DNA from 2 places in the Serratia sp. K1WW1 genome. Region 2 is predicted to be linked to the other one. Evidence: predicted binding sites of a transcription regulator. Region 2 holds the regulator's gene; the other holds the start of a gene.
The links. Region 2 encodes PhoB, which activates phosphate uptake and scavenging genes when phosphate is short. Its sites were predicted from a motif close to CTGTCATAAAACTGNCNNAT; they were not measured.
Positions count from the first base shown of each region.

Region 1: a site for PhoB is predicted at 4,884-4,903, ahead of phoA (alkaline phosphatase). Genes of this name have one in related genera too.

Region 1 is NZ_CM147697.1:4,008,287-4,019,275, reverse strand. Features, by position in the region: gene ACX9GU_RS18140 (fimbria/pilus outer membrane usher protein) at 1-1,493, shown strand, start outside; gene ACX9GU_RS18135 (fimbrial protein) at 1,490-2,521, shown strand; gene ACX9GU_RS18130 (helix-turn-helix domain-containing protein) at 2,621-3,064, opposite strand; gene phoA (alkaline phosphatase) at 3,400-4,812, opposite strand; gene ACX9GU_RS18120 (glutathione S-transferase N-terminal domain-containing protein) at 4,951-5,658, opposite strand; gene ACX9GU_RS18115 (ArsR/SmtB family transcription factor) at 5,735-6,418, opposite strand; gene ACX9GU_RS18110 (cytochrome P450) at 6,498-7,475, shown strand; gene ACX9GU_RS18105 (antibiotic biosynthesis monooxygenase family protein) at 7,456-7,803, shown strand; gene ACX9GU_RS18100 (winged helix-turn-helix domain-containing protein) at 8,009-8,827, shown strand; gene ACX9GU_RS18095 (hypothetical protein) at 8,830-9,318, shown strand; gene ACX9GU_RS18090 (fimbrial protein) at 9,671-10,228, shown strand; gene ACX9GU_RS18085 (fimbrial protein) at 10,258-10,815, shown strand; gene ACX9GU_RS18080 (fimbria/pilus outer membrane usher protein) at 10,884-10,989, shown strand, end outside.
Region 2 is NZ_CM147697.1:4,587,723-4,598,711, reverse strand. Features, by position in the region: gene mak (fructokinase) at 1-463, shown strand, start outside; gene licT (BglG family transcription antiterminator LicT) at 640-1,497, opposite strand; gene sbcC (exonuclease subunit SbcC) at 1,704-4,955, opposite strand; gene sbcD (exonuclease subunit SbcD) at 4,952-6,181, opposite strand; gene phoB (phosphate response regulator transcription factor PhoB) at 6,406-7,095, shown strand; gene phoR (phosphate regulon sensor histidine kinase PhoR) at 7,120-8,436, shown strand; gene ACX9GU_RS20815 (PstS family phosphate ABC transporter substrate-binding protein) at 8,450-9,388, shown strand; gene ACX9GU_RS20810 (cobalamin-independent methionine synthase II family protein) at 9,577-10,680, shown strand.

The sequences.
Region 1 (10,989 bases), 580 kb from region 2:
GTTCCGTGCGCCAGTTCAGCGTTCCCTATGCTTCGGTGGCGCAGATGTTACGCCCGGGGATCCAGCGCTATGCGTTAACTGCGGGCCAAGTTCGCGATGATAATTTACATACCTTGCCCGAGATGTTCCAGGCGACTTATCAGCGCGGGTTTACCAATATTCTGACCGGTTATACCGGGGCGACCGTGAGTGACGGTTACAGCGCGGTGCTGCTGGGGAGTGCGGTGGCAACACCGTTGGGGGCTTTTGCCGTCGACGTGACCCAGGCCAACACCCGCCTGAAACAGGGCGATATGTCCGGCCAGAGCTACAAAATCAGCTACAGCAAGCTGATGTCGGAAACCAACACCAACTTCACCATTGCGGCCTACCGCTACTCGACTTCCGGCTATCTGTCACTGCGTGATGCGGTGTATGCCCGTGATAACGAGAGCCGGGGCTTAAGTGCCGATGCGGTTAACCGCCAGCGCAGTGAATATCAGCTCACGCTGAACCAGGGGCTGGGTGCCAATCTGGGATCGCTGTATATCACCGGTTCGGTGCGCGATTACTGGAACCGTGGCGGTACCTCCAAACAGTATCAGGTGGGTTACAACAACTTCATCGGCCGAGTTACCTACGGTTTGTCCGCCATGCGTACCACCGATACTTATAACCACGATGAAACCCGTTACTTCCTGAACTTCTCGATCCCGTTCAACATTGGCTCGCAAAACATCAGCCTGAACAGCGCCTTGGCCTACAACGATCAAGGCTACGACAGCAGCCGCATCGGGATTAATGGCTCCACCGGGGAGGATAACAACATCAGCTACAGCGCCACCTTGGCTAACGACCAAAGCGGTGGGACCAACACCAGTGTGAATGGCGAATATCGCAGTCGTTTCGCCACCATGAACGGTTCTTACAGCTATGGCCGCGATTTCCGCCAGTCGTCCATCGGGGCTTCCGGCAGCATTGTGGCCCATAGCGGCGGCGTGACCATGACGCCTCAGCGTGGCCAGACCATGGTGCTGGTTGAAGCGCCGGATGCCGCAGGGGCTATCGTTACCAACTCTCCTGGGGTGCGAATCGATGATAACGGCTATGCGGTGGTGCCTTATGTTGCCCCATACCGCATGACTAACGTCACGCTGGATCCTAACGGCATGTCACGCGATGTTGAGCTGGAAAGCAGCAGCCAGCAGGTAGCGCCTTATGCCGGTGCGATTGCCAAGCTGGAGTTCAAGACCATCAAAGGTCAGGCGCTGATTATCCATGCGCTGGGCCCGAACAACACGGCATTACCTTTTGGTGCCGAAGTATTGGATACCCGTAACCAGGTGATCGGCATCGTCGGCCAGGGCAGCCGCATCTATCTGCGAACCGAAGCGTTACAGGGGCTGCTATTGGTGAAATGGGGTACTCAGCCAACACAACAGTGTGCCGTGAATTACCAGGCCAAAACACAAAACAGCACTGATTACGAAATTATCGAGGCGAGCTGCAAATGATCAACGTTATCCATAAATTCACCGCCATGCGCCAGCGCCCTAAACAAGCCATGCTGTTGTTGTTACTGATGTTGGCCGGGCAACAGGCTTATGCTCAATGTCGGGTTAACACGACCAGGCCGCAGGACATCATTATGAACGTCGGCAGAGTATTGATTACGCCGAATACCAAGGTGGGCGATATCCTGGCCACTGGCAAATTCGATATCCGCCGGGATGACAATATTTCTTGCAGCGGTAATAGCACGTTGTACGGCCGCATTTTACAAGGCGGCCCGAGTTCGATCAGCGACAAAATCTGGACCACCAACGTGCCGGGGGTGGGGTTGCGGCTTTATCGCCAGATCGGCTCGCAGGAAGGTGCCTATTATCCGCACGAGATTTACCGCAACGGCGGGGTGTATCTGGCTGAGGGGTATTTTGTGGTTGAGGTGATCAAAATTGCCCAGAATACCGGTACCGGAGCGTTGGCTCCCGGGCAGTATTCTTCTTACTATGCGGATGGGACGGGTCCTGCAAGACCGATCCTGATCTCCCACGTGTTGGCGAACAGTATCACCATTGTCACCTCGTCCTGTTCGGTGGATGCCGGTTCCAAAAACAAGGTGATCAACCTGAGTACGGTGGCTACTGCGGCATTTAAAGGCGTGGGCAGTACCGCTGCAGAGCAGGACTTTTCGATTAACATCAACTGTGTAGGTGGTACGGGGACGGAACTGTTGCCTGGCGGTACAGGGGAGGGGCTGGTGAACGTACGTTTTGACTATACCCGCGATACCTCGAATGCACCCGGTGTACTCCAGCCGGTACAGGATAGCAATGCTGCCAGCGGCGTCGGTGTCCAACTGCTGACCGGCAATAACTCAACGCCAATCACTAGCGGCACGGCGGTGTATGCCGGGCATACCATTGCCAACCAGACCAATACCATCACCTTGCCGCTCAAGGCGCGTTACTACCAGACCGCAGCGAAAATGAAGGGCGGCACCATCAAGTCGATTGCCACCTTTACCCTTGAATATAACTGATAAGACGTCAGCCAGTTCAATACGTTAGGGCGCTGCTGCGCCCGTTTAGCGGGATCTGAAAAGGCCAATGGGTTTATACACCCGTTGGCCTTTTTACTTTTAACGCTGGCCGACCCAGTTGGTGCAACCTTCGTCTACGCATTGGCGCTTGTAGAGTGAATGCAGGCTCGGTGTGCTGTGCCGATAGCTGTGTTCTGAGGAGAGGGCCACTTCATCTTGCTGCGGCGTGCGGCGATAGACCGCTGGCGTTTCACCAAACTGCTTTTTAAAGGCCCGGGAAAATGAAGGCTGGGAATCAAAATGGAACTGCAGGGCGATATCCAGAATGGGACGCGGCGTGGCGCGTAGTGCCTGTGCGGCCTTGGACAAACGGCGCTCGCGGATATAGCTGCCGAGTGCATGGCCAGTGGTACTGCGGAACATACGTTGCAGATGCCATTTGGAGTAGCCAGATTTTGCCGCCACGTTATCCAGCAGCAGCGGTTGATCCAGGTGGTTTTCGATCCAGTTCAGCAAATCGTGAATGATATTGGCGCGATCCATTGGTTTAATTCTCCTGCAGCGACGACATTCGGGTAACCGTCAAATGGGACTTAATAATCCAAGTTTATTCTTTGATAATAGGCGCGCATGGGCGGTTACGCAAGGGTAAACTTGGATAATTGACGTGGCGAAAAATGCTCCGCCAGGGGTAGGGGTTTAGTTTCCCCTCACCCCAACCCTCTCCCACAGGGAGAGGGAGCAGCCCGGTATCTCTGATGAGGCTGTGCTGCTCCGAAACGTGATGAGAAAGAAGTATTGCGCAGAAAAATCAGCGAACTCGATCGGTCCCCTCTCCTTTTGGGAGAGGGTTAGGGTGAGGGGAATGAGCCTGTTAGTTACTTGATGTTCATGGCGTCGCGCATGGTGAAGAACAGGTCGGTCTGATCGGTCAGCCCCACGATGTTGGCGGCATGCGGGCCATAAGCGGCAACGCGCAACTGGGTACCGGTATGGCCCTGGGAGCCTTCTTCCGAGTTGCCATAGCTGATGGTCATCACCGCGCCATCTTTGGTGGTTAATGATTGGGTCAGCCCCGGCGCCTTGGCCTTGGCGGCAATAATCTGGCTGGAGTGGGCGTGGTCGGCGGTAACGATCACCAGGGTATTACCGTCGGCGCGGGCGAACTCCAGCGCTTTTTGTACCGCTTCATCCAGATCGACCGTTTCTCCAAACTGGCCGCATGGGTTGGCATCATGATCCTGTTTGTCGATGGACGCACCTTCCACCTGCAGGAAGAAACCGTTGGGGTTGTTCTTTAGCAGCTCGATGGCTTTCTCGGTCATCGCCGCCAGCGTTGGCACATTGGCGCCGCGCTCTGGGTTATTCTCACAGGTCACCGCAGGCTGATCGAGATTACCGTGGTAGGAGGCTTTCGGTCCCTTCCAGCGTACTGGCATATTGCCTGGCGCGAACAGGCCCAGCAGCGGCTTTTGCTGATTGGCGAGGTTAATCGCGTTCAGGCTTTCGGCATCTTCCACCCACTGGTAGCCTAATGCGGCGGCCTGGGCCTTCAACGTTTTCCCCTGCCATTCACCGCTTTTCGCCAACTGAGCGAAGGATTTTGCCCCGCCGCCCAGCGTGACGTCGGCACGGGTTTTAATCAGCTGCTCGGTGATAGAACCATGCCCGCCGTTTTCCAGCGCGTTGCTGGCGCATTGCTCACTGGTTTCCTCTGGGCCGTAGCACTTGCGCGAGGTTACGTGCGAAACCAGTGCTGCCGGTGTGGCATCTTGCAGCTCCGCCGTGGAGACGTTGCCGGTGGCTTTACCCGCGGCCTTGGCCAGTTCCAAAATCGTCGGTTGATCTTTGCCGTTTACATCTACGCCCAACGCGCCGTTGTAGGTCTTGACGCCGGTAGCCCAGGCGGTGGCCGAGGCGGCAGAGTCGGTGACATAGTCCGGCTTATGGCTTTTCTTATCCAGCGAGTAGTGGGTGTATTGGCCGGTTAGCGGCAGAGCATCGATCCCTTTGAAGTAACCGCCTGCGCCTTGCGCATAGTTGCGTGCGCCGGTGATTTCCGAATCGCCCATGCCGTCGCCGATCAGCAGGATCACGTTTTTAGCGGTTTTATTCGACAGCGACGCTTGCAGCGCGGCGGTTTGATCGCCTGCCAAACGGCGTGCCCCGCCGGGTTCGGTAATATCGCCACGAGCCGCGCGGTTGTTGAGTTGATTGTTGTCAGCCAGGGCGGTGGAACATAACAGCGCGGATAATACGGCACCGGCGATCAGAGAAACGGACTGCTGCATGGGTAGGGCTCCTTGTCGTAATGCAAAAATATAGTTGGCATTATTTTGTTACATCGGAGAGTAGAGCAGGAAAGTGACATTTTTATGACGAGAGAGGTGGGAAAAGGGATGGCCTTTCCTGGCTATCCCAATAGGTTATCAGGCTTGGCGAGCAGGAATATTGATGCCGCGCTGTACGGCAGGCCTTGCCAGCCCACGTTCCAGCCATTGGCCAACAAGGGGGAAACTGTCGAACTCCACCACGTCGCGTGCTTCATAAAAACCGATCAGGTTGCGTACCCAGCCGAGTAGGGAAATGTCGGCAATGGTGTATTGCGCACCCATGATCCAATCACGCCCTTGCAGCCGCTCTTCCAGCACACCCAGCAGCCGTTTGGACTCTTTCTGGTAGCGCTCAAACGGCCGTTTGTCTTCATATTCACGCCCGGCGAATTTGTGGAAGAAGCCTAGCTGGCCGAACATTGGCCCAACGGACGCCATCTGGAAAAACACCCACTGGATGGTTTCATAACGTTGGGCGGGGTCTTTGGGTAACAACTTGCCGCATTTCTCTGCCAGATACAGCAGGATAGCCCCAGACTCGAACAGCGCTAACGGCTTACCATCTGGGCCCGCGGGATCGAGGATCGCCGGGATTTTACCGTTAGGGTTGAGCGACAGGAATTCCGGCGTCCAGGTTTCATTTTTGCCGATGTCGATCAGGTGTGCCTCATAGGGCAGGCCGATCTCCTCGAGCATGATGGAGACCTTCACTCCGTTAGGGGTCGGCAGCGAGTAGAGTTGTAACCGTTCAGGATGCATGGCGGGCCAACGTTTGGCGATCGGGAATGGGTTAATATCGGACATGATAACTCCTCGGATAGGACGGGATCGTCAACAGGTAAACCCATTGAGTATGGCAGTTAAGCTAGGCGCCAGGCATTCAAAGCGCCAGGCCAAAATGTGCGCTCAGCGCTTTTCTACCGGCAGCGGTCAGTTGCAGTTCACGGCTGTCTAGCTGGCGCTGGACCCATCCGCGTTTTTCAAATGCGGCCAACATGGCAGCGCCCAGTGCGCCACCGAGATGGGCCTTGCGTTCGCTCCAGTCCAGACAATCGCAGGCAAAGCGCCGCCGGGTAGGGGCCGGGGAGCAGTCGATACCCAACTGTGTCAAGGCAGCCTGCCCAGACTCACTGAGCTGATAGTCGTTATCCCCGATTAGCCAGGCCCGCGCCAGCAGCTGGTGATGTAATTGGACCGCGATCTCGCCTGCCATGTGGTCATAGCAGGTGCGTGCATAACGCAATGAGGCCGGGGTGCTGCTTTTGACCGTCGGGCGTTCTACACCGGCCAACGCCATCAGGCTTTCCAGCATATCGGCCACCGGTTTGCCCGCCAGACGGTAAAAGCGATTGCGGCCCTGTTTGACACAGCCGATCAGGTTTTGCTCCTGCAAACGTGCCAGATGGCTGCTGGCGGTGGAGGCCGCGACGTCCACCGCCGCACTCAGCTCCGTTGCGGTATAGGCGCGTCCATCCATCAGCAGGCACAGCATGCGCGCTCGGGTGCGATCGGCGATAGCGGCCGTCAATGCGGCCAGGCGGTCTTCAAGCGTATTGTCATTCATACTTCGAGAATAACCGAAGTGTTGCTGCTCGTCTAACCCGACAATGGTTGCTCTCTATTCTTATCGGAAGGAAATCACCATGACGGCCTGCCCCTTTTCTGTTGCATCGCGGCAAGCGGTGCGTGAAGCCTTAACCCATCCTCACCTCGGCGTTCGCCCCATGGATGAGCAGGTACCCGCAGCTTTAATTGGGACGCCCGCTCAATCGATTTTCGCCTCTCTGGTACGTATGAATGATGGTGCCGTGCAGCGTGAATTAAAGGGAGCGATCGAGGTGGCTCTGGCCGCTATCACCGACGATGAGATCCGTCAGGCTTCGGTTTACGTGGCTCAACGGTTAGCGGCCAGTTTGACAACGGCAGAGCAGCTCACCCGGTTTAACTACGCTTTGCCGATCTGCGTGCTGGCTGACTTATTGGGCGTGGCCCATCGGGATCGATCTGTCTTGGTGGATGAGGTGTTGGACTTTGTGGGCTGCATTGCTCCTGGCGGCAGCGCAGAGCAGATGGCTGTGGGGGCGACGGCTGCCGGGAAGTTGCAGATCCGGATGCAGCAGGCCGATGGCCCACTGTTTGAACAACTGTGCCAACACATTGGCGATCGCTCGTTGGCGATAGCCAATGCCATTGGGCTGTTGTTCCAGGCTTGTGAAGGCACCGCCGGATTAATCGGCCAGACGCTGTTGCTGGCAAATCAACCTCATCAGTCAGCAGAAGAGTTGATCCTGGCGGTGTTGCAGCAAACTCCGCCGATCCATACTACCCGCAGGTTTGCGCGACAGGCTACCTTGCTTGATGGTCAAGAGCTGGCGGTAGGGCAGAGCGTATTGGTGCATTTGACAACGCCGCAGGAAAGTTTTGCCTTCGGTTATGGTGCTCATCGCTGCCCGGGAGAACGTTGGGCACGGTTGATTGCCTTGGTGGGGATCGGCCATTTATCCAAACACCACCTTAAGCCCGAACTGTTAAGCCATTTTCGCTGGCGCGCTTCGCAAAATGCGCGCGTGCCCGAATTTTATACTGCTGGGGAGAACGATAATGATCGCGGTGATTTTTGAACTACGTGCTGCCGTTGGGCAGCGGGATACCTATCTTGAGCTGGCGGCGCAGTTGAAACCGCTGCTGGCGGAGATTGACGGTTTTATCTCTATAGAACGTTTTCAGAGCCTGAGCGAGCCGGACAAGTTGCTCTCGCTGTCGTTCTGGCGTGACGAGGCGGCGGTACAGCAGTGGCGCAATCTGGAGCAACACCGTCAGGCCCAGGCGCGTGGCAGGCATGAGGTGCTGGAATATTACCGGCTGCGGGTGGCCGAGGTGGTGCGGGATTATGGGTTGGAACCGCGTGAAGAGGCTCCGGCGGATAGCCGCCATTTTCATCCTGATTAAATTCGTACTGATAGCTATGTTAGGCGTTATACCTCCGCCACAATTAACCGCGCTCAGCGCGGTTTGTTATATTCAGAATGACACTTTAAAGTTTACGATAGCGCCATAAGAATTTTCTTAGTAAATTGTTGATTAATCTATAGCCATACTTTATTCTATATGCGTATTAGTAAAATTTTAAGAATATCAATATAGAAGAGTGAGCATGAGCAGTAAAATCATCTTAAATCATCATGTTATCTACGATAAAAGCTCAGGTTCTCTGACGGATATCGGGAACAAGTATGATGAAATTGTCCTCACCACACCAGCGAATAACTGTTTACAAATTCTGTTAAAAAATAAACCTGAAATCACTACACAAAAAGAACTGTTTGAGGAAGTGTGGGAAAAATATGGCATTCCAATTAACACCAATACGCTGTACCAAAACATTGCCATGATACGAAAGGCCTTTCGGCAACTAGGTCTTGAGGAGGATATTATTATCACCATCCCAAGACGTGGTATGCTGGTGGCAGATACGGTAGAGATTGCTGAGTATGAAGAGTGCGTTGATCTTAGGCTAGACAACGGGGCGCAAATGGCCAGTCACACATTGCCTAATCATATTCTTGATGAAAGACTGCGTGATGTAAGTAGTAATAATACTCCCCCTCATTACAACCTTAGAACGATAAGCTTGGTATTTATCTCTGTCATTTCACTTTTTATTGTTATTGCTGCAGTGGCTGATTTTATTTACGGTAAATATCTAAAAACACAAAGCATGCTTTATCATTATTCGTACTGGGGTGACTATAATGAATGTCAGCTATATGTTGATAGTTATTTTATAAACAAAGTGAAAAACAATGGGGGTAACTTACCCATTAAGGCAGATTTACACTGTGACAATAAAGAGCGGGTTTATATTTCACTCTATACCGGATTGCCGCGAGAGTCTTTGATTGTCTGTGATGGTGATGCTTTAGATAAAGGAAGCAGCTGTAGGTCAATATATCGCTACTTTATTGAGAGCTAATAATGAAAAGAAAATGGTGTTTAGTTGCGGCTATACTGTCACTGACGGCAGTAGCTGTTGTTTTAATTGACTATATGAATAAAAGACAGCTTCGGGAAGGCATCAGTTGTTACTCACAGGTGCAATATGACTATGTCTCAGATAAAAAAACGGTTGTTATACAGGCGGGGATATTTTTCTTGTTTTCAAATGGATATGGTGTGATCTCATATAGTGGAACACTCACCGATCAAGGCAAAGAGTATACCATTAAACGGGATGCCGTGGTAAGTTATACGGTGAGCAATAATAACTCATTTCTCATTCGAACCGACAAGCTCAATGTTGCGCCATTTGATACTCTGCCCGAACCCTTGGCTAAAAAATTTCTTTACAGTTATATCAGAGAGTCGAATGGCTGGACTAATGTCGGCATTCAGCGTAATGGGGAAAATGGCTATCTGATATCGACGAATCCCATCCCGCAACTTTTATGTCGATTTGTTAAGTAAGCCTAAACGTAACCCTTTTTATCATTAGCTTTTTACCTCCAATTAAGGCCATGCAGATTTCGCTAGCATGGCCTTTTTTATATGTCTTAAATGCGCTTAAATAACGATTTAATATCGTTTTAAATGTTTATATGTTATTGATTTATAGCTAATTTATATTAAATTCTCTTACATTTTATTTTTTAAGGAGAGTTCATTAAAATATTTTCTCATTAGCGGATTAAGATACTCCTCATCGCAGCTTTGTAGGTGACTATTACGGTTGTGGTGCATGAATTGAGAAAGGTGAGCATATTGGCCACTTCTTGATTAAGTGAAGTTTAAAGTCAAAATTAACTGAATGGAAATAGTTATGAAAATGAATAAAATTGTAATGGCAATGGTGATGGCTTCTGGTATTTCTGCGTTTGGGGCGATTGCAGAAGAACCGGCAGTTAACCCGGGTAAAGCAACCGATCAGGGTAGCGGTAATATTACCTTTACCGGTTCTATTATTGATTCGCCATGCTCAATTACGCCTGAGAGTTCTAACCAAACTGTCGATCTTGGCCAGGTGTCAAACTCATTGTTGGCAAAGGCGGGAACTTCTACACCACGCAATTTTACTATTGATTTGGAAAAATGTGATACTACGACGAAGAAAAACGTCGTTATCACCTTTGGTGGGTCTAAAGATAAAGAGAATAGCAAGTTATTGGGGATCACCGGTACCGCTAAAGGTGCTGGTGTTGCCTTGACCGATGGTAGCGGTACGCAAATTACGCTGGGCGAGCCTTCTGAGGCACGTGGTTTGCTGGCAGGCAATAACAAACTGAACTTCTCTGCTTATCTGCAAGGTAATAAAACTGATGGTACCGTAACGCCGGGTGAATTCTCCAGCGTTGCCAACTTTACGCTGACTTACCCTTAATAGATTGGGAGGCATAGGGTATATACCCTATGCTTCGTTTTTTATGTGACTTAAAGGGCGGATATTTGCAATGGATTGTCATGTGTAAGGTCATCCAGACTCTGTTGTTTATGGCTCTGCTATACTTAAATACGCCGGTATGGGCACAGGGTACGGTTAAATTAAAAGGGGCTATTCTTGAGTCTGCCTGTGCTATCTCTCCGGATAATGCTTTTCAAACGGTTGAATTGGGGACTATTCCACTCAAAACGCTTGAGCGCAATGGGATCAGCCAAGCCTATCCATTTAAAATAAGGCTGATTAATTGCGTTTTTTCCGACGGGAGAGGTGACGGGAATAAGTCAATAGAAGTGACCTTTAGCCCTGGCAGTCATGGATATGTTGAACATTTGCAGGATCGTGGGTTTGCACTCATGGTGCAGGATGAACAAGGCCATAAAATTACGCCTGGGGTTCCGTTGCCTGATATTTCGATCGATTCAGGTGAAATGCTATTAAAATACAATATCTTTTTAGTGGCTAATGGCAAACGAGTGACGTCAGGGAGTTACTACACCACGATGAATATAGTCGTTAGCTATCGATAGCCCTTATTTTCGCTTAAAAGTAATCTTATCTATATTTTGAGAATGGACTTTTATTTCTGGATTGAACTATGAACGGAATCAATAAGATTACTGTAGCGATTTTTATTTCACTACTGGGGTTCAGTAAACTATCGCAAGCAATAGAATTCAACCTCGACGTGTTAGACTCAGAAG
Region 2 (10,989 bases):
CGGCATTTCCGGCGAGTGGGGCCACAACCCGTTGCCGTGGCTGGATGAGGATGAACTGCGTTTTCGCGCCGAGGTGCCCTGTTACTGCGGCAAGCAAGGCTGTATTGAAACCTTTATCTCCGGGACCGGTTTCACTACCGACTATGCGCGGCTGAGCGGTCAGGTGCTGAAAGGTCACGAGATCATGGCACTGGTGGCGCAGCAGGATGCGGTGGCAGAGTTGGCTATTCAGCGTTACGAAATGCGGCTGGCGAAGTCACTGGCGCACGTGATCAATCTCTTTGATCCCGATGTGATCGTCCTGGCCGGCGGCATGAGTAACGTGGATCGGCTGTATCAAACGGTGCCGTCACTGGTGAAACCTTGGGTATTTGGCGGCGAGTGCGAAACGCCAATCCGCAAGGCAATACATGGTGATTCCAGCGGTGTGCGCGGTGCCGCATGGCTCTGGCCCCAGGTATAACAAACTTACCGTAAGGTGTCAGGCTGACCGTAGGGGTTACAGATTGCCTCCCATACCTGACAATGACTCCGCACCGGCTCCCTCTCCTTTTTGGGGAGAGGGGGAGCAGCCTTCTCTGGCTAACCATTGATCTTCCAAACGGGCACTGCATGTAGTGCCCTTTATGATCCCCAGCCTCACTCCTTCGGCGTGTAATCCTTTTCGCTTTCGCTGCGTACCCGCTCGATATGGATGGTCAGAAACAGCATCTCTTCGCTGGTCAACTGATGCTGGTAGCTCTTCTCGATGTGCTGGTTGATCTTGCCGGCACAGGCGAATGACTCGCGGTATTTCTCCTTCACCACCTGATACAGCGAATCGTCCTCGCTGTTGACGTAATTCTTGCCTAACAGGCGCTGGGCAAAGAATTTCAGGTGGGTGACAAAGCGATGGTAGCTGAGCGATTCCTCGTTGTAGTCAAAACGGAAATGGTATTTGACGATATTGAGGATCTCCTGCATCACGCGGGTGATATGCAGGGTGTTGTGCATTTCGTCATTGAGCTGCGCGTTGACCAGGTGCAAAGCGATAAACCCAGCCTCGTCTTCCGGCAGCGTGGTTTCCAGGCGCTGGGCGATGATGGTCAGCGCCTCCAGCCCAATGGCAAACTCGTTCGGATAGAGTTTTTTGATCTCCCACAGCAGCGCGTTCTTGATATCCAGCCCCTGCGCGTGGCGTTGCAGCGCAAAATGGATATGGTCGGTCAGCGTGATGTAGACAATGTTATGCAGTTTCCCCGGCAACCGCTCGCGGGCGAGGGTGATGATCTTGTCTGCGGTGGTGACACACGCCAGCGGGATCTCCGCCAGCAGTTCTTTGTAGCGTTCGCTCATTTCGCCGCTGTTGAGGGTGAACACCTTTTCGATCAGGCTTTCATCCACACTTTCCCCGGCTTTCTTTTGAAAGCCAATGCCACGCCCCATAACCACCGTTTCTTCCTGATGGTCATTCAGCGTAATCACTACGTTATTATTGAGTATTTTAGCGATTTTCATGGCTATTCCCGGCCCGCTGAAAACGAAAAAACCCGACGTCCAGGAGCGATCCCGGAGGTCAGGTTTTGCCTGTATGCACAGTGACAATCCTGTAATCATTATCATGATAACCGTTGTCGGCTCTGGCTCAATGCTTTTCCGCTTGTACTGTCGCTGCGATCACACTTCTGGCCGTAATTACCTCTTGACGTAAACCTCAGTCGTAGTCATTCGATGCGAAACTGCGTGTCCAGTCGGCTGACCCCCAGCCCATTGACCTTTTTCACCTTAATCTGCACCGGGATGCGCTCTTTCATTGCCTCCACGTGGCTGATCACGCCGATGGTTTTGCCGGTGGCGTTAAGGCTGTCCAAGGCGTCTAGCGCGGTATCCAGCGTCTCGGCATCCAGCGTGCCGAAGCCCTCATCCAGGAACAGCGAATCGATGCTGGTCTTGTGGCTGACTAGATCGGACAAGGCCAGCGCTAGCGCCAGACTCACCAGGAAGCTTTCACCGCCGGAAAGGGTGCGGGTATCGCGCAAGGCATCGGCCTGCCAGGTATCAACCACCTGTAGCTCCAGCGCATCACTGGTTTTGCGCTGCAACAGATAGCGCCCGTGCAGGCGGCCAAGCTGGTTGTTGGCCAGGTACACTAGATGATCCAGGGTCAGGCCCTGAGCGAACTTGCGGAACTTGTCGCCCTCTTTGGAGCCGATAAGCTGGTTGAGCAGGCTCCAGTCGTCGCACTGCTGCTGGCTTTGGGCGATCTGTTCGAACAGGGACTGTTGATTCAGGCGGCGCTCGGCATCGCTGCTCAGTTGGTTACGTACCTCGCCCTGGCGCAGCTGTAGCGTTTTCAGCCGTTCTGCCAGTTCGCTGAGCGCGGTGGTGAGTTGTTCAATATTGACCTGGCTTTCATCCAGATCCGCAGGGCGATCCAGACGGTGCTGTTCCAGCGCTTGTACGGCCTGGGCCAACAGCGTTGTGGCCCGCACCTGGCGCTCCTGCAACTGCTCTTTGTGCTGCTGTAAGCGCTGACGTATGTCGTCATCCAGTAGCGCGGCGTTGAATGCGGTCTCATCGTCGAAGGTGCTGCTAGCCAAGGCCTGCTGCCATTGCTGCTCGGCCTGTTGCCCCCGTTCGGCTTGCTGTTGTTGCTGTTGCTGCAAACCGACCCACTGGCCAGCCAGGCGATCGCGCTGCTCCTGCGCTTTGTGCAATTGCTCCGTAGCCTGCTGTAAGGCGTGCTCTGCGGCGATTTGTGCTGTGCGCAACTGCTCACGGACTTCAGCAACCGTTTTCTCACCAAACAGCGCGATGCGTTCGTTACGTTGTGCCAGCAACTGAGTTTCATTCGTCAGGCACAGCTGTTGCCACTGCGCCAATTGGCGTTGAGTTTCCTGCTGGTTTTTCTGCAGCAGTTCAAAGCGCTCATTCAACCGTGCCGCTTCCTGTTGCGAACTCTGCTGTTCGGTTTGCAGGGCATTCAGGGCATCCTTCGCCACTTGCACGGCCTTGGCGAGCCGTTCGTGCTGTAACAGCAGTTGCTGACCGGCCTGTTCCTCACTATCGCAAGCCTCCAGCCAGGCGGTTAACCGGGCGCTGTCTTGCAGCGTAAAGCCGAAGGCCAAGGGCGCGCTGAGGGTTTGCCAGCTTTGCAGATAGCTCTCCTGCTGCTCGAGTTCCTGGTTCAACTGCGTTTGCAGGCGTTGCTGCTGCTCTTTCAGGCTTTCACTGCGTGCGCGCAGTTCTGTTCCTTTAGTGTGTAGCTCTTCGGTTTGGATGCGCAATTGAGCGACGCGCTGCTCCGTTTCTGACGGTTTGACAGCCTGATATTGCTCGATCGCCGGATGGTGCGTGGAGCCGCACAGCGGGCAGGGGGCATCGGTTTGCAGACGCGCCCGCTCGGCTTCCAGACTGACGATGCGTTTTTCCAGTTCGAGCGTTTTCTCAACGTCTGTCAGGTGCGCCTTTTGCTGTTTATACTGCTGGCGCACCGTATCGAGCTGGGTTTCTACTTCGGTTAGCTGTTTTTGAAGCGTAGTGAATTCGAGCCGCTGTTGCTCAAGGCGCTGCTGGTTCTGCTGGAACAATAAGGCCAGTTTCGACAACTGCTGGCGAACCGGGCGCAAGCCACTCAGTTCGGCCTGGCGGTGACGCAGTTTCTCCAGCGAGGATTGCGCCTCTAACGTGGCTTGCTGCTGGAGTTGGCTATCCAACGCCGCCGTGAGTTCAAGCTGCCTGGTCTGATATTGACCCGCCAGGGTAGCCAGTTGGCCGCGTCTTTCGATGAGTTGTTCCAGCGTGCGCCGCAGCTCTTCGCTCTGCCGCTGGCTCTCTGCATGCTGTTTACGCGCTTCTGCCAGTTGGTTTTGTAACTGAGCTATCTGATGATCGAGCGGCAACACCTTGTCATCCATCAGCGTCTGCTGCTGTTGCTGATGTTCCGCCTGGGCCTGTCTGGCCTTTTGCGCCTGCTCCAACTGCTGTTGTAACGGGGTCAGTTCGGCCAATTGACGCTCTTGCTGCTGAGCCAACTGTTCGATCTGTTGCTGCAACGCTAAACGATCCTGCTGACAACGATTACGCTCATTAAGCAACGGGCGCAGTTTCTCGGCGGGCTCACTGCGAGCTAATTGCTGCAGCTGCGGTTCGGCCAGTTGATACTCCTGCTGCACGCCAGACAGCTGTTGCTGATAATCCTGGGTCTGTTGCTGAATGGTGTGCCAGCGTTGCAGCCAGCTCAACTGATGTTGTTGCCGCTGTGATTGTTGGCTGAGAAGTTGCTCTTCAGCGCCGAGCTCGTTGAGCTGGTTTTCCAACGCCTGGCGCTGCTCATCATTAAGCAGTTCAATCCCGCTGGCACGGTGGTGCAAAGCGTCCAGATCGCTTTTCGCCTGTTTGTGCTGTTCGAATACCTGTGCCGATAGCCGTCCATAAATCTCGGTGCCGGTCAGTTCTTCCAACAGTTCGGCACGTTCGTTGGCCTTGGCGTTCAGGAAGGCGGCGAACTGCCCCTGCGACAGCATCATCGATTTGGTGAAGCGGCCAAAATCCAGGCCGGTGATCGCGGCAATCAGCTCCTTTTTATCGGAGATTTTATCCGCCAGGATTTTGCCATCTTCCCGCAGCGCCAGCTCCACCTTGGGAGCCTGCAGGTTGCCGTCCGGATCGTTTTTCGCCCGGCGTTGGCTCCAGAAGGCGCGATAGCCGACGCCTTTGACCTCAAACTCCACTTCGGCCAGCGATTCGGCGGTGTGGCGGGTCATCAATTCGTTCTGGCTAGCGCTGACTTCCAGGCGTGGCGTCTGGTGATAGAGGGCCAGGCAGATGGCATCCAGCAGGGTGGTTTTACCCGCTCCGGTGGGGCCAGTGATGGCAAACAGGCCGTTGCTGGCGAAGGGTTCCGCCGTGAAGTCGATTTTCCACTCGCCCTGTAGCGAGTTCAGGTTTTTCAGCCTTAGGCTCAGGATCTTCATGCAGATGGCTCCTCATGGTGATGCAAGGTTTCTACCACCTGCTGGAACATCTGCCGCATCTGCTGTTGGCGCGGTTCGGCCATCTCTGCTTCCAACGCCAACCGGCGCTCGAAGACTTCGCCCACGCTTAATTCATTCAAGGTTTCTTTATCCTGCTGGGCAATGCTCTGGCTACGTTGCTCTTTACTGCGCCGCAGCAGCACCACTTCAACCGGTAAATCTTCCGCCAACTGTTGAATGCGGCGCTGAATATCGCTGAGGTAATCCTGGGTGGCCACTTCGATATCCAGCCAAACTGGAAGTTCGCCCTGATAATAGGCAAACTGCTGTAATTGCGCCTCTATTTGCTGCAAATCACCTTTGATCAGCTGCATGGGCTGGAAGGCGGGGATCTCCAGTGGCGCGATCTGTTGCAATGCTCCGTCGGCAAAATCGACCATAAACACGCTTTTGGCTTTGCCTAACTCGTCAAAGCTCAGTGGGATTGGTGAGCCGCTGTAGCGGATATGCTCGGATTTGGCGACGTTCTGCGCGCGATGGATATGCCCTAACGCAATGTAATCGGCAGGAGGGAACGCCTGAGCCGGAAAAGCGTCCAGCGTGCCGATATAGATATCCCGTACTGAATCCGAGGTGGTGACGCCCACGGTGGTTAAATGGCCAGTGGCGACGATCGGCAGTGGCAAACCCAACGCATCGCGGCGCGCACAAGCTGCCTGATACAGGTTGTGGTAATGCTCGGCGATGGCTTCTTGCAGGGCCTGCTGCTTTTGGTTGCCAGACTCACCGGCGCGGCTGGTGAGCAGATCTCGTGGGCGCAGGAACGGGATGGCGCAGAGCACCGCACCAGGTTGACCATCAAGCTGGTTGAGCACCACGATTTGCTGCTCAAGCTCGCTTTGCGCGTTGGCAATCACGGTGGTGTTCAGGCAGGAAAGCAGCTCACGCGATTCATTCAGCGTGGCTACGGAGTCGTGGTTGCCGCCCAGCACCACCAGCTGGCAGCCGGTGCGTTGCAGCTCCACCACAAAGCGGTTGTACAGCTCGCGGGCGTAGCTGGGCGGAGAGCCGGTATCGAACAAATCGCCTGCGACGATCAGCGCATCCACCCGCTGCTGTTCCACCTGTTCTATCAGCCAACGTAAGAAGGCCTGATGCTCGGCGGCGCGGCTTTTGGTGAAAAAGTACTGGCCCAAATGCCAGTCGGAGGTATGGATCAGGCGCATAAAACTCCCAGGGCGACAACATAATGGCGACGATTATAAAGGGGGGGACCTCTCCTGTCGTGGCTCAATCAAGCAGGGGGCCGAATGATTTTTGTTTGCCGTCAGAAATAATCGCTATGCTTACTGCCATTAATGGGGCTTTTTTTTCATAAAAGTGTCACAAAACTGACGCATAATGGCGACCGCAATCAACTGAGATCGCTAACACATTGGCAGGATTGACGATGGCAAGACGCATACTGGTGGTGGAAGACGAAGCGCCGATCCGTGAGATGGTGTGCTTTGTGTTGGAACAGAATGGTTACCAACCGTTGGAAGCCGAGGATTATGACAGTGCCGTCACGCGCCTGTCTGAGCCGTTCCCTGATTTGGTGTTACTGGACTGGATGTTACCGGGAGGTTCCGGCATTCAGTTTATCAAGCATATGAAGCGCGAGGCGATGACCCGGGATATCCCGGTGATGATGCTGACCGCGCGCGGTGAAGAAGAAGATCGGGTACGTGGCCTGGAGGTTGGCGCGGATGATTACATCACCAAACCTTTCTCGCCCAAGGAACTGGTGGCACGTATCAAGGCGGTGATGCGCCGTATTTCACCGATGGCAGTAGAAGAAGTGATTGAAATGCAGGGGCTAAGCCTGGATCCTTCCTCGCACCGGGTGATGGCCAATGAGCAGGCGCTGGAGATGGGGCCGACCGAGTTCAAACTGCTGCACTTCTTTATGACTCATCCGGAGCGTGTTTATAGCCGCGAACAGTTGCTTAATCACGTCTGGGGCACTAACGTTTATGTGGAAGACCGCACCGTTGATGTGCATATCCGCCGGCTGCGTAAGGCGCTGGAGACCAGTGGTCATGACAAGATGGTTCAAACCGTTCGCGGCACCGGTTATCGGTTCTCAACGCGCTACTGATCGCACTGCGCTGGAGAGGTTACCGTGCTAGAACGTTTATCGTGGAAGAGGCTGGCGCTGGAGCTGGCCCTTTTTTGCCTGCCTGCCTTATTGCTGGGGCTGATTTTCGGTTATCTGCCCTGGCTGCTGTTGGTTTCGGTGCTGGCCGCGCTGGCCTGGAACTTCTATAACCAACTCAAACTTTCCCACTGGCTGTGGGTGGACCGCAGCATGACGCCGCCGCCGGGCCGCTGGAGCTGGGAACCGCTGTTCTATGGCCTGTACCAGATGCAGCAGCGTAACCGCCGCCGCCGCCGTGAGCTGGCGCTGTTGATCAAACGCTTTCGCAGCGGGGCCGAATCCTTACCGGATGCGGTGGTGATGACCACCGTTGAGGGCAATATCTTCTGGTGTAACGGCCTGGCACAGCATCTGCTGGGCTTTCGCTGGCCGGAAGATAATGGCCAACACATTCTCAACCTGCTGCGCTATCCGGAATTCAGCCATTATCTGCAACAGCAAGAATTTACCCGGCCGCTGACGTTACAACTGAATAACGAGCACTTTGTCGAATTCCGTATCATGCCCTATTCCGAAGGCCAATTGCTGATGGTGGCACGTGATGTGACCCAGATGCGTCAACTGGAGGGGGCCAGACGCAACTTCTTTGCCAACGTCAGTCATGAGCTACGTACGCCGCTAACGGTGCTGCAAGGCTATCTGGAGATGATGAGCGATGAAGAGCTGGATGGTTCGCTGCGTGGCAAAGCCTTGGGCACCATGCAAGAGCAGACCAGACGCATGGATGGCTTGGTAAAGCAGTTGCTCACGCTCTCCAGGATCGAGGCCGCGCCAAACGTGGATATGAACGAGAAGGTCGATATTCCGTTAATGCTGCGGGTATTGCAGCGTGAGGCGCAATCGCTCAGCGGCGGTAATCATCAGATCAATTTCCGGGTGAATGAAAATCTGCAGGTGTTCGGTAACGAGGATCAGCTGCGCAGCGCGGTTTCCAATCTGGTGTACAACGCCGTCAACCATACTCCGGCGGGCACCAATATCGAAGTGAGCTGGCAGCAGACGCCGCAGGGGGCTCAGTTCCAGGTCAGCGATAACGGGCCGGGCATTGGTGCCGAACATATCCCGCGCCTGACGGAGCGTTTCTATCGTGTCGATAAAGCACGTTCGCGCCAGACCGGCGGCAGTGGGCTCGGGTTGGCGATCGTGAAGCATGCGCTCAGCCATCATGATTCGCGGCTGGAGATCCTCAGTGAGCCAGGCATTGGCACCCGTTTTATCTTTACCTTGCCTAACCGGTTGATTGTTCCCGCGGCTTTAGCAGAGAATGCGGTGAAAAATTAACAGGTAGCCCGCCATGAATCGATTTACCCAAGCTTTGCTGCTTTGCCTACTGTTGTCGGTTGGCCGCGGGGCCGTGGCTGCTCCGGACGGCATGCTTTCCGGTAACCTGTCCAGCGTAGGTTCCGACACCCTGGCCAACCTGATGGCGCTGTGGGGGCAGGATTTCAGCCGACACTATCCCAACGTGAACCTGCAACTGCAGGCTGCCGGTTCCTCGACGGCACCCACGGCATTGGCGGCAGGAGCGGCGCAGCTTGGGCCAATGAGCCGGCCAATGAAAGCCGCGGAGGTATCAGCATTTGAGCATCGCTATGGCTATGCGCCGCTGGCGGTGCCGGTCGCGGTTGATGCGCTGGTGGTGCTGGTGCATCAGGACAATCCGCTACCTGGCTTGAATCTGCAACAGCTGGATCAAATCTTTTCCGCTACCCGCCGCTGCGGGGAAAACACGCCGATTAGCCGCTGGGGAGAGCTGGGGCTGCAGGGCGGCTGGCAGCAGCGTGCCTTGCAACGCTTTGGCCGCAACTCCGCCTCGGGTACCTATGGGTATTTCAAACTGCGTGCGTTATGCGGTGGTGATTTTATGGCGCGGGTGAATGAACTGCCGGGGTCGGCCTCGGTGGTGCAGGCGGTGGCCGGATCGTTAAACGGCATTGGCTATGCCAGCATCGGTTTTCGTGCCAGCGGGGTGCGGCTGTTGCCCCTGGCAGAAACGGGTGACCGTTATGTTGAACCTAGCGAAACCAACGTGCGTAACGGTAGCTATCCGCTGGCGCGCTACCTGTATATCTACATCAACAAAGCTCCCAACCAGCCGCTGGAACCCCTGACGGCGGCATTCCTCGACCGTGTACTGTCTGCGCAGGGGCAGGAGCTGGTAAATCACGACGGCTATCTGCCGCTGCCGCCGGCTACGCTGAGCAAAACCCGTACGCTATTGGGGCTGGATTAGTCCGGCCAACTTGAATTTAATTCAACTCCAATGAAAATTTCTCCATTGCCGGGTGACCGGTGACATGAAAGGATGCACTCAAGCAGTGTAGACGTCTGGATGTCCATTTGTAACCCAGCGTAATAATTCAACTTGTCAATGATTGGAACTGACGGCGGCTAGCCCTCAGTGCATCATCGGAGCAGAACATGTCCAAAGCCAGCCATGCCTTTCACGCCGACGTTGTCGGTAGCCTGTTGCGCCCTGCGGCGCTGAAAACGGCCCGTCAGCAGTTCCAGAATGGTGAGATCGACGCGGCTCAGCTGCGCGCAGTAGAAAACGAGCAAATCCGCCATATTGTCGGCAAACAGCAAGAGATCGGCTTACAGGTTGTGACCGATGGCGAGTTCCGTCGTGCCTGGTGGCACTTCGACTTCCTTGAGGGGCTTGATGGTGTAGAAGGCTACGACGTGGAGCAGGGCATTCAGTTTAACGGCGTGCAAACCAAGGCCCGCAGCATCAAGGTGACCGGCAAACTGGGCTTTAGCAACCATCCGATGCTGGAGGATTTCCGTTTCCTGAAAAGCGTAGCCGGTGACGCTGTGCCGAAGATGACCATCCCGAGCCCGAGCGTGCTGCATTTCCGCGGTGGCCGTAAGGCGATCGACCCGCGGGTGTACCCGGATCTGGATAGCTACTTTGACGATCTGGCACAAACCTACCGCGATGCGATCAAAGCCTTTTACGACGCTGGCTGCCGCTACCTGCAGCTTGACGATACCGTCTGGGCCTATCTGTGCTCCGACGATCAGAAGCGCCAGATCCGTGAGCGGGGTGAAGATCCTGAGCAATTGGCCCGTACCTACGCAGAGGTGTTGAATAAAGCCATCGCCGGGAAGCCGGAAGACTTGACCATTGGTCTACACGTTTGTCGTGGTAACTTCCGTTCCACCTGGATCTCGGAAGGCGGCTATGAGCCAGTGGCGGAAATCCTGTTTGGCCAGGTCAATATTGATGCCTTCTTCCTGGAATATGATAACGAACGATCTGGCGGTTTTGAGCCACTGCGTTTTATCAGGCCGGGCAAACAGCAGGTGGTGCTAGGGTTGATCACCACCAAGACCGGTGAGCTGGAAGATCCGGCGGTGGTGCAACAACGCATCAAGGAAGCAACGCAGTTCGTCGATATCAAACAGCTATGCCTGAGCACGCAGTGTGGCTTTGCCTCTACCGAAGAGGGCAACAGCCTGAGTGAGCTGCAGCAGTGGGATAAGCTGCGTAGTGTGGTCAATATCGCAGCGTCGGTCTGGTAAGTGCCAGTAAAATGAGCACATGACACGCGTTTAGCATCTGGTTATTGGTGTTTTCACGCACTATGTAACCATTTGTTTCACATTTCGTGAGTGATGTGCTCAAAAATAATACAAATCATGTAGTGCATATTTATTGATAACCCCTATGTTCGACTGGATGAGCAATATTATCTGGACGATCACTCTGCTTTCTGTCCTGCGTGTTGCCTTTTGGCACTATAAACGTTTAACTATCCCCCTATTGCCGGACTAAACCTCCATTTTCCTCTGCATTCCGTGGTGATTGCGACCTGGAATTCAGCAGGGGAA